2 regions of the Paenibacillus sp. J22P218 genome follow, and region 1 is predicted to be linked to the other one. Evidence: riboswitches for the same ligand, from Rfam matches in the RefSeq annotation. Region 1 holds a riboswitch; the other holds the start of a gene.

Region 1 (5,953 bases):
GTACCGGCACTCTTGCATGAGGTAAAGATCCTCGTCTCGCCTCCCGTTGCATGGCCTGCGGAGGCGTCGCTGAAAGCAGAAGTCTAACTGCCCCTGGGGCGCAGCTTTTGTCAGCCACGTAGTGGAGTGTCGAGTCGTTTACATATGGAAAAGCATCGAGCTCGTCCAAAATAACAAGATCGAAGCTCTGCCAGAAGCGAAACAGCTGATGTGTTGTCGCCAGCGTAATGTTGCCGCGCTCCCACTTTTGTTCGCTGCCTCCGTACAAGGTGACGACCGAAGCAGACGGAAACGCTCTGCGAATACGCGGATCAAGCTCAATAACAACATCGCGCCTCGGTGTTGCAAGAAGGGCCTTGCCGCCGCGCAGCAAGATAGATTCAATAAGCGGGAAGATCATCTCTGTCTTACCCGCTCCGGTAACCGCCCATAGCAAAAAGCTGCTTATTGCTGCTTGTGCGGATTGAGCTAGCTTCTTATCAGTATTGGATGTCTCAGCGAATTGAAGCGCCTTAGCCGTTGCCGATGCTTGTGCGGGACTGAGCCCCCATTTGGACAGTCTCTCCTCCATCGGCGGGAGGTCGCCTGCATTTAGATGAGCGTTTACAGACGGCAACCCTTCGATGAGAAGCTCGCATTCCCGGCTGCGACCCATCTGAATGCAGCTTAAGCAATAAGCGCATGCTCTGCCGCAGGATGCGCAGGTTGTGCGGCGCATCTGTGATTCGCCGCTACCGCAGCGCAGGCAGCGCAAGCTGCGCCGGCTGCGGCGCAGCAGGCCCGACCGGCTGCCGGCTTCTGCGGCAACCGCCCCACGCAGGCGCACGAGCCCGTGCAGCGCAGCTAGCTGGAGCACATCGCTCCAGCCGCTGTCCGCGCCGGGCACGCCCGCGCCCTCAAGCAGCGCCTGCGCTTCGCCCCGCAGCAGCGCGCGCCCTTGCAAAAGCGCCGCCGCCCGCCTCGCGGCTGCGGCCAACGCCTCCAGCGCAGCCCCGCTAACGCTTGCTGCGCCGCCATCTCCAGGCTCGCCAGCTGCAGCGGCTCGCTCCCAGCGCTCCGCGCCCCCGCGCAGGCTATCGCCCTGCTGCTTCTCGCCGCGCTTGCTCCGCCGAGCGCCCGCAGCCTCCCCGCACGCTGCCGCCGTACATGCGGCAAGCCTGCCAACCACGCCATCGCGATCGCTCCTCCCTCCCCCTCGTCGCTCCTGCTCACTATTACAAAGCTCCGCCGCCCTGCAAGCATCCCCGAGCGGCAGCGGATTCCGCCATATCCAGCCCTCGTCTGCCGGAGGGACAATCCTCCCCATTCGCATGCCGAGCGAGGGCTCGAGCCAATAAATCCGATCAACTTCAGGCGCGATCGTACAATAAGCTCTCCTTTTTTCATTTTTGCCGACAACATACACATAAGCCCGCATCTTTTCTACGCTCCCCGCATATTGTATTTCTTAGTGCGTCGTCATTGCTGCCATTCTACATACAACCAAGAAAACGCAAAAAAAGCACACCTAGAGCGCATAGAGCGCTGCAAAGTGTGCTTCACTTTCACAACCGTTATGGCAATTAGTATATACTAGAACGGCATTTTGGACAAATCGGATGGATTCTGCAAGTCGATAAGCACCGCCTGATTCGCGTCCTTCAAAATACCTTCAGACTGCAGCAGCCACATCAACTGATCGGCATCGCTTTCTCTAATGGAAACGACTGCACCTGCTTCAGCGGCGGTACGGCTTCGCCTCATCTTTTCCGGATATTCATGAACCGTCACCTTTTGTCCCTTGCGTGCCATTCGATCGACAATAGCAAGCGTCTCAGCGGTCGCGCCATAATCAACAACCGTCACCTTGACTTCCTTACCCGTCTGACGCGAGAATGTTAACAATGAACGCATATACCATTCGATATTATGTTGATCCTGATCGGCTATAAGCACATAATGCCTGCTAGCCCGGTTCCGCCCTTGCCGTATCCGATAAGCTAGATGAACCGACAATGCAGCCGCTATATAACACCCAAGCACGAGAAGCAGAAGTTCTAACACGGCGGTCACCTCCTCTATGCGACACTATATGCGAAGGAGCGCCCACAGGTTCCGGTATAAGCGGACAAGTTAAAAATATACTGTCCAAATGCCTCGTTCGACATTTTTCTTTCTTTTTCATCATTCCCCAACATTTTAACACTCTTGTGGAAATACCAATATATGTTATCATTTTAGTGCGAACTAGAGCATAAGTAGTATTGGAAAGCAGATAGAGTGAAGGAAGGAGGGAAAACCTCTTAACATTCATGCTTTTTAGGGAAGCGATGATGTATAATCTGCATTTGGACACTTGGATTATACGGAGCTAGTAGTGTAACCGGCCCTCTTAGAACTAGATTATCCAAATCTAAGAGGAGAGTGAACAATGAAGTTGGTCAAAAAACAGTTTGCGGTCATCATGTCCATCATGCTCGTCTTGTCCATGTTCTTAAGCTCGATCGTTATGGCGCAGGGCACGGATGAAACAAGTCAAGAATCTGCACAGGAAACAACTGCACCGGCTACCGAGAATCCAGAGTCAACTGTTCTCCCTTCTGAAGAACTTGCATCGGTAGAGTCTCCTTCTCTTCAATCTTTATTGGTTTTCACCAGAGGCGGTGGTGGAGGCGGTGGCAATGCATGCGACGGAGACGACCGCGACGTGTCCGGCATTCAAGGCACTTATGGCGGCGGCCGTGATGATGAGGATTGTGATGACAACAGCAACAAGTGCATCGGCGGAGACAGCCCCAGATTAACCAACGGGGTCCTGCAAGGCACTAGTGGCGGTGGACGTCACGATGATGAGGATTGCGGGAACATCAAAGTTACCAAAAAGTATTACTACGATGATGACGATGCAAAACCTCAGAGCGGCGTCACTTTCCAAGTACTTAAAGACGGCAATGTAGTTGCTACCGGCACAACGAATAGCAGTGGCCAAGTGGAGTTCGAAAACCTGGCACCCGGCTACTACAAGGTAGTTGAGGTTGTTCCTGCAGGCTTCACGACATCCATCTCAAGCAACGGTCAATCGGTAAAAGTTGAGGAAGACAAGACTGCGAAGGTTGATGTATATAACACGCCTATACTCAATCTCATTGCCGCTTGTACCGACGAACCAAGCCAATCTCGCAAATGGATCGTTACGAACGAAAGCAATGTGAAACTTTATTTCAAATGGAAAACGAACGGATCATGGCATAGTGAATACATCACTAGCAACGACTCTGAGCCAATCATTGTCACAGGCACTCCCGGTTCGCTTACCGTCAAGTGGGGCGATGACTACAGTAAGTCGATAACCGCACAAAACCCAGGCGAAGATTGCACACCACCGACTCCTACTCCAACGCCGGAGCCGACCCCTACACCAACGGCGGAGCCAACTCCTACACCAACGCCGGAACCGACTCCTACACCAACACCAGAGCCGACTCCTACACCAACACCAGAGCCGACTCCTACACCAACACCAGAGCCGACTCCTACTCCAACGCCGGAGCCGACCCCTACACCAACGCCGGAGCCGACTCCTACACCAACGCCAGAGCCGACTCCTACTCCAACGCCGGAGCCGACTCTTACACCAACACCGGAACCGACTCCTACTGTAGAGCCGGAACAACCGGAACTTACAATTACGAATGTATGTACCGTTAGTCCGAGCTCCACTCGCAAATGGAGAGTACACAACCCTGGCGATGAGGACATCACAATTACTTGGTACGTGCTCGAAGCTAATGACGAATCTTCTAATCAAGTGACCGTTCCAGCTGGCAAGTCGATCACGATTACGGCAGAGACGGTATCGACGGAGTCGAAGGAAAACACAATCAGAATCGTATGGTGGGGTCCTGGCGAGTCTTCATACTACGAGGAATTGGTGAACAACGGAGCTCGCTGCGCAACGTCTCCTCCGGAGACGCCAACTCCGGATCCGTCACCTACTCCTACGCCGGAAGTATCACCAACTCCAACACCTGAAGTATCACCAAGCACAGAGCCTACTCCAACGCCTGAAGTAACGCCTACTCCAACGCCTTCCACTGAGGTAATTGAAGAGGAAGAGATTCCAGAAGGTGGACCTGGCGACGGTGGAGATGGCGGTGAAGATGACGGCAGCGTGATCGAAGAAGGCGAAGTACCGCTCGGCAATCTTCCTAAGACCGGCGATACAAGCTCGCTTCCGTTCTACCTGCTTGGCGCTTTTGCAATCTCGGCTGGTATCCTTACATTCAGAAAACAAAGAGCCAATAAACAAAGCTAGAGATCCCGCTAGCGAAGCATTCGAACCTCGGTGTTGTCGAAGAGACTGCATCGAGGTTTTCTTTTCTTACGAACACAACAAAAAAATCCCGCTCCTACAGACACGGGACCCCCACTTTAATCAGTTGTGCAACACGCTTTTATCTATTACAACGTAACCCAACCATACTTAATCGATTGAATAACCGCTTGCGTGCGATCATCAACCTCCATTTTTTGCAAAATGCTGCTGACATGGTTTTTAACCGTCTTCTCGCTAATAAACAGGAACTCGCCAATGTTTTTGTTGCTCTTGCCTTCAGCCATCAGACGCAGCACTTCTGCCTCGCGGCGAGTCAGCGGGCTTTCGTCGACAGCGTTATATTTAACGCCTTGCTCTTGGGCGGCTGCAGCTCCCGATACAATTCCCATCTCGTCCAGGTACGTCATACGACGAAGCTGATTGATAAGCTTCCCTGTTACTTTGGGATGAATATACGCATAACCTTGAACAACCGAACGGATCGCATTAATAAGCGACTCGGCTTCCATATCCTTAAGCAAATAGCCAGTAGCCCCTTTGCGGAGCGTTTCGAATACATAGCTCTCATCATCATGAATAGACAGAATAATTACCTTCACGTCAGGGAACATGCTCTTGAGTCTTTCTGTTGCGACTACACCGTTCTCGATCGGCATATTAATGTCCATCAGTACGATTTCGGGCAACGTATGATTGCAAAATTCCATAACCTGAATGCCGTCACCACACTCGCCGATCACTTCCAAATCATCTTCCATATTCAAAATTCGTTTCAAGCCTTCGCGAAACAACTGATGGTCGTCTGCAAGTAATATTTTGATTTTTCGGGCGGGAGTGCTCGGAACTTGATTTATCATTATACTACTCCTTTCTGTTCTCGGCAGTTATTGGTATATGAATTATAATTTTCGTACCCTGTCCAGGATTTGAGTCTATATCCATCCTTCCTTCAATCAATTCCACGCGTTCTCTCATCCCGATGAGTCCAAAATGGGAGTTTCGGCTTGCTCCGAGATCGATTAGATCGCTCTGGAACCCAATGCCGTTATCGTGAATGATGATTGTAATCAAATGAGGCTCATAGCTTATGTCAAGCAATACGCGCGAAGCGTTAGCATGCTTCAGAGCATTCGTGAAAGCTTCTTGTACGAGCCTGTATATGGCCGCCTCCATGGCAGACGGCATTCGAATCTCCTTGCCGGAGAGCTCGAATACAGTATGTATTTTTGATTTATCTTCAAAATCCTGCACAAACTTCCGCAGCGTCGGCACTAATCCAAGATCGTCGAGCGCCATTGGCCGGAGATTGAAAATGATTTTGCGAATTTCTTCAAGCCCAGAACGAACCTGGCCTTTCAAATCTACCAATTCTTCCTGCACCATCTCGAATTCTTTCTTAATCAGCATACGTTCGGCGATTTCTGTCCGAAGCACAATATTGGCGAGTGACTGTGCCGGCCCGTCATGAATTTCCCTGGCGATGCGCTTCCGCTCTTCCTCTTGCGCCAAAATAATCTTAAGACCCAACAGCTGCCTCGTCTTCGCCGATTCCAAAATTCGCGTCACCTGATTAAGGTCGCCTGATAAATACTCCAGTACGACGTTAATTTGCGAAGCAATCATCTCCGCCCGCTCAAT
Region 2 (5,953 bases), on a different contig from region 1:
ATTTCATTAGAACGAGTCTCCAGCGCCGCAGCCGCTTGCTGCGACTGCTGCATCGCCTGCTTGATCGTCTCCATTTGTTGGAGGGTACGATCGACAAGCTCTTGCCCCTGCTCCGATTGCGAATGGACCTCGGACGCGATTTCTTGAATTTCCTTCATGCCTGCCGATACTTCTTTGATGTCGGTATCAATGTTATGAATGCTCGAGTGGCTTTCGGATACGCTCTGTACGATCTCCGTAATGCCTTCTGTCATTTTGCTCGTCGATTCGGCCACCTGCTGCGCGCTATTCGTCGATTCATTCACGGATTGCTTCAGATGCTTGCTCGTATCCCCGATAAGCGCGGACGAAGCGATGACCTGCTCGATCAATGTTTTTAAGCTCGTTATCATGATACCGAAAGCGGCACCCAGCTTGCCGATCTCATCCTTGCTGTCGATCGAGAACTGGCTTCTCATATCGCCGGCCGCTACTTTCTCGGCTGCAATCATCAGTTTGCGAAGCGGATTCGTAATGATTCGGCTAATAATAACGGCGATCACGCTACCGACAACGAAGACGATGACGGAAATGATAATAGTCATCCAGTTCGAGCTGGAGGCAGTCTCAGGCACAACGGAAGCATCGAGATCGATGCCCAAGATGCCGTACACGGTGCCGGATTTATCGGTCAGCGGCACGAAGATTGATTTATGCGTGCCGTACTCATCGTCGTAAATCGGACTGAACATCGTTTTCTTGGAAGCAATGGCTTCCCTCATTTCATCCGTGAACGGATAAGCGGTTCCGAAGTCGTCAGGGACGCCCGACAAAATCAGAATCCGTTCTTCATCCTGGGTATTGGACAAAATATAAATGTTCTCCAAGCTATGAACGGTCTGGAGCTTCTCGAGCTCCGTCTTGATTATCGCGTAGTTCGGATCGTCCGCGCCCGTCAGTTGAATATCGCTTCCCGGAATGGCTGCAAGCGTGTTCGACGCGATTTGAATATCCGTCGCGAGCCGCTTATCGAATTGCTCCAGGAGCTTCTCCGAGAGGTTGCTCTGCGACATATAGCCGGATAGAGCAAAGGCTACGCATGTCACGACCTGCAGCAGAAGGATGCTGACCGAGATTTTGACGGCAAGATGTTCTCTGAACCAATTCAATTTAAGAATAGATTTCTTCATGGTTGTTCTCCTTCGTGGATAGCCGATCATAAGCGGCATACGTTTCAGCGATTTTTTGTTTCAAATAGTGAACGATTGCACCGACATCTGAAGTTTGCGTGTACGGCGAGATCACGAATAACTTAGCCGCATACAGCGCAATTTGACCCGCCCGGTCCGCGGTTGGCACGTAGAGATGCTTCTTCGTATCTCCGAAAAACATTTTTCCGCGGTCTCTGCCCAAAATTTCGAACAATAGCTCGTTCAGCTTATTTTCGCGCTCAATCTCCGCATAGCTGCGAAGCCCTTCGTATTCCGCGTGATAGCCGTTTTTACGATCCGCATACAAACGGAATAGCGTGATAATGCCCGGATTTAGAGGATTGACGATGACGGCTTCGGGAACTTCGGCAGCCAACGTCTTTCTGAACGCTATATTGACTTCGACGAATTGGGCGAGCAGCTTCTGATAACCTTCGATGCCGAAAGCCGTTAGCGCGCTTAAAATACTGATCGAGCTGCCCATTCTAGAGCATTCCAGCGTATAGCTCGTATGATAATCCCCATAACCCCGATGTCCAACGTACGGCGTTTCATCCGGCTCCAAATCAAGCAGCTTGAGATCGGATGCCCACTTCACAAGGAATAAGCTCGTGGAGTAAGGCGTTTGACCGAGCTTCTGGAAGTCAAAGCACAACGAATCCGCCAATCCCAAATGCTTCATTCTCTCCCTTATCGCTTGAAGCGCCGATAGCGTTTCTGCATCGAATTTATGTGGATTTCCTTCAAAGTCGTAATCGTTAAAGAAGGCAAAAAATCCGCCCAGCGCCGAATCCGCGTGGATATGCGGCCTTTGAATGCCATGCTTTGTCGCTAGTTCCTCTGACACAGCCAAGATTTCCTCGACATTATCTATGCCCATCGCATCCGTCGTCGCTGTCGTTGCCACAATGTACACAGGGACGCCTCCGCTTTGAATAACGCTCTCCATTTTCTCTTCGAGATCCCGAACATCCATGGAGCTGTCTTCTCGCGTACGGATCTTAATCAGATTATTGCTGCCCAGCCCCGTTGCTTCCATCGATTTGAACAGGCTGTAATGGGCCGCTTCCGAGCAGAAGGCAAACAAGTTGTCAGGTACGCCTGCTTTTGCAGCTTTGGCGTCATATTTATTAATGGCTAGCCGAAGTCCCGTAAAGATGGCCCCTTGCCCGCCCCAAGTCGTATATCCGCCGCTTTCCGTAGGCTCATAACCAATCAGTGCCGACATCATGGCAACGACTCTGACTTCAGCCTCCGCTCCGGCAGGTCCGTATACGTCCCACAAGTTATTGCCATTCACCATAAAAGCGGTGAGCATTCCCATGATGCCTGGAATGCTGGCCATGGGCAAAATATTAGTCAAAAAGTATTTCGTATGGTAAGGATGACCGTGCAGAAGCTTGAGCAGCTCGCCGTTCACTTCATTTTGCGTGCTTCCGCTAACGGGAATGCGGCTGTTCTTCGTCAAATCCTGATAGAAAGTAGCTCCTCTATCTTTCGTTCCTTTTAAATTAACGGAATCGGGATCCTTTAAAGCATCGACCCCTTCTACGATTTGCCTGAATAGTGCTATAAGATCGTCTCGTTGTCGCTCGTTGCCGTCGTCGCTTGGAAATAAGGTCCGGATATTCATCTCTTGCTCGCTCATTGTCTCCACTCTCTCCTATTTCGTTATTATCTCTTTTTTGTTGTAAGCAAAGAGGCATGTCTATGGACGACCATAGACATGCCTCTGCTAAACCTTTTGCAACTGGCTGACATTTCTTTTTTGAGAAGTAGTCCCTATAGCTTTGCGTCTCTCGTCTTTCGACGGATTTGCATTATGTGATTTTAGGATAGTTCACCGATACAATTAGTAAACATTTACAGCGAATAGGAACATTCTACTATTTTACATTTCAGATATCAATAGATTTGAAGTATAGATTTCGTTAATTTATTTAAGAAATCATCATTTTGTCACAATCTTCCTTTGACCGATATTGTCGACCGATTATATTTGGTGCAATATGTCTATGCAAAGCAAACAAGCTGGCTCCGACTCATGCCGGCTCCAGCTTGCCATCTTCTCAATCGCTATTAGCCTTCAAGCGCATCTTCCGTTTGGCTAATCACCTTGTAGTACGAGCCTTTCGGCTGATGCTTCGTGTCGAACAGCAACGGCCAATTTTTCCGTCCCCGCACCGGGAATCCGTCCAGCCACGTATAGTCGTCAGCTGCTCCCCAGAATGTAACACTTGTCAGTACGTCGCTATATTCCCGGAACAACCGGAACATCTCGCCGTATCTTTCCTCCTGGAGCTGCATCATCTCAGCCGTAGGGGCGGTCAGATCCGTGCGTCTGTCTTCGAACGCGAAGACCGATACGTCCATTTCGGTAATATGCAGCTGCAGTCCAAGAGAAGCATATCGTTCGATGGCTGCACGAATATCGTCCAGCGTCGGATGTGTCAAGTTCCAATGCGCCTGCAGTCCTACCCCGTGGATCGGCACGCCATTCTCCTTAAGCGATTTGACGAGTGCATAGATTTTCTCTCTCTTCTCAGGTACGGACTCGTTATAATCGTTGTAAAACAACAACGCGTCAGGATCAGCGGCATGCGCATATTCGAACGCTTTGGCAATAAAATCATCGCCGATAATGTCCAGCCACTTGGACGGACGAAGATGCTCCTCTCCGCTGTCAGACACTGCTTCATTCACAACGTCCCATGCGTAGATTTGTCCCTTATAACGCCCAACTACCGTTTCGATATGCACTTTCATTCGTGCAAGCAGTGTGTCGCGATCAACTAAGCCGCCCGAGCCGTTATCAAACACCCAATCGGACGTTTGGTTATGCCATACGAGCGTATGGCCTCGGACTGCCATACCGTTTGACTTTGCGAATTCCAACAAGCGGTCCGCTTCCTCGAACGTATACCGATCTTCGGCCGGATGCAGCCGTTCGAACTTCATTTCATTCTCCGCCGTTACGCTATTGAAATGCTGCGCCAGCAGCTCGCGCTGCGAGACCAGCGTTCTCGGATTAACGGCTGCGCCGATTCGAAATTGCCGTCCGAACACTTCGTGCAGCTTCGGTGTTTGTGCTGATGTGGATTGATTCATGAATGATTGCTCCTCCTCGTTCTATCCATCGGTTATTATCGTTGCTCGCGTATAGTTTAGACCTTGCATGCGCTGCAAACAACCCGTCGAAGTATAGGAAACGCTTATCTTACTTGAGAAGGATTTTGACCATTTTTCAGCGGGGAATGCAGCGTTAATAGGCCTGTTATGACCAATTCATCGACCAGCTTTTGATCCGTTAAGCACAAATACATGGAGGTTAGTTCGATTCGTTCTTGCACTTTATATGTTTTTATAACGAGATCAGCTGCATCGTTCAGTCTATCCTTAATGATTGACGAGAAGCTTTGTAATGTCCGTTCCATCCGTAATCCCTCTTTTTCCCTAAGGATTACCTACTGATTTCCTATCTCTATTTCTTTTATTCACTTCATCCACTCAGCAGAGAAAGGCAGCCGTTCTTTCTAGACCGACTGCCTTAAATACTTCATTTTCTCTATATCCACGTCTGAAACGATTTATTGACCATTTTTACGTTGTTCGTTTGTGCCCAGTTCTTTAGATCCGAGATACCTCGATCTTCATCCCCAAAATATCGGAATGCCATGTCCATAGAGACAATCTTCCTATTGTAAGTCAATAACCCGATCACAGGTTTAAAGTAGCCTGAGGTCATAATCACTTTAATATCCTTTGAATGAACGACATGACCATTCACTATAATTCTCTCGTCGGATAGGCGCAACTCGTTTGGTTTCTTGATAAACGATCTGTACAATGCGAGAAACAATACAACTAAACAAAGAATAATACTCGTTAGCAATGTGTAAAACACACCCTGCTGATCCCAAGATCTCAACATAAGAAAAGATTGGCTCGATATAATGGCAATCATGCCTACAACGGTCCCTGTCCTTGTTGGACTCTTAATTAGGTGCTTTATTTCATTCATCATTGTTCCCCCTTATTCATGCATCCTCTATTAATATACCGCATTTTGCCAAAATATAGATTGACTTTCCCATAGGGGGAGGGTTTATCGTTAGGTTAAGCAATTCCGGCCGGAGTTCTTTATGAAAGGGTGTCATCGATTGAAAATTGGTGAATTCGCCGTACAAAACAACGTTACTGCTAAAATGCTGCGTCACTATGACGAGATCGGTCTGCTGAAGCCGTCGGCGATCGATGCTGAAACGGGATATCGTTCCTACGATCCGAGCCAATCCCATTTATTGAATTGGATCGTCATTCTCAAAAATCTAGACTTCTCCCTTACTGAAATCAAAGAAATGATAAACGGACCTGTAGATAGTAGCATCATCGTTCATCAATTGATTCGTAAGCGGATCGAAATTTCATCGCTGCTTAATGAACACATTCAGAAGAAAATCGCAATTGATCGGCTTATCACTATAATCGAGAAAGAAGGGTTTGATATGGATAAAAAAATAGATTTGTTGCATATCGAGCAGTCTGCAGCGCATGAAATCAAAAAAAACATCCCCAATATGGAGATGTTTCTGGAGGCAGCCGCCGGCATCACAGCCTCATGTTCGTCTGACGATAGCCTCTCCGTCTTTCGCTTCGATATCAGCCACTTCAAGCAGGTGAACGACGATTACGGCTTCGAGGTAGGGGACAACGTCATTGCCTCTTGTTATCAAATCATTGAAGCCAATGTCCGTGCCGGCTTA

The links. Region 1 has a riboswitch for cyclic di-GMP ahead of AC0YN0_RS18575 (SpaA isopeptide-forming pilin-related protein). Riboswitches for the same ligand answer to the same signal wherever they lie in the genome.
Region 2: it holds a riboswitch for cyclic di-GMP, as region 1 does, so the genes downstream of both, AC0YN0_RS04355 (pyridoxal phosphate-dependent decarboxylase family protein) here and AC0YN0_RS18575 (SpaA isopeptide-forming pilin-related protein) in region 1, are expected to answer to the same signal.

What each region holds. Positions count from the first base shown of each region.
Region 1 is NZ_JBWDNL010000004.1:85,794-91,746, forward strand. It holds gene AC0YN0_RS18565 (ATP-dependent helicase ComFA) at 1-1,417, opposite strand, end outside; gene AC0YN0_RS18570 (hypothetical protein) at 1,573-2,043, opposite strand; cyclic di-GMP riboswitch class II at 2,296-2,377, shown strand; gene AC0YN0_RS18575 (SpaA isopeptide-forming pilin-related protein) at 2,411-4,294, shown strand; gene AC0YN0_RS18580 (response regulator) at 4,441-5,172, opposite strand; gene AC0YN0_RS18585 (sensor histidine kinase) at 5,177-5,953, opposite strand, start outside.
Region 2 is NZ_JBWDNL010000001.1:1,074,727-1,080,679, reverse strand. It holds gene AC0YN0_RS04360 (methyl-accepting chemotaxis protein) at 1-1,169, opposite strand, end outside; gene AC0YN0_RS04355 (pyridoxal phosphate-dependent decarboxylase family protein) at 1,150-2,838, opposite strand; cyclic di-GMP riboswitch class I at 2,933-3,020, opposite strand; gene AC0YN0_RS04350 (endo-1,4-beta-xylanase) at 3,270-4,298, opposite strand; gene AC0YN0_RS04345 (hypothetical protein) at 4,403-4,624, opposite strand; gene AC0YN0_RS04340 (diguanylate cyclase domain-containing protein) at 5,351-5,953, shown strand, end outside.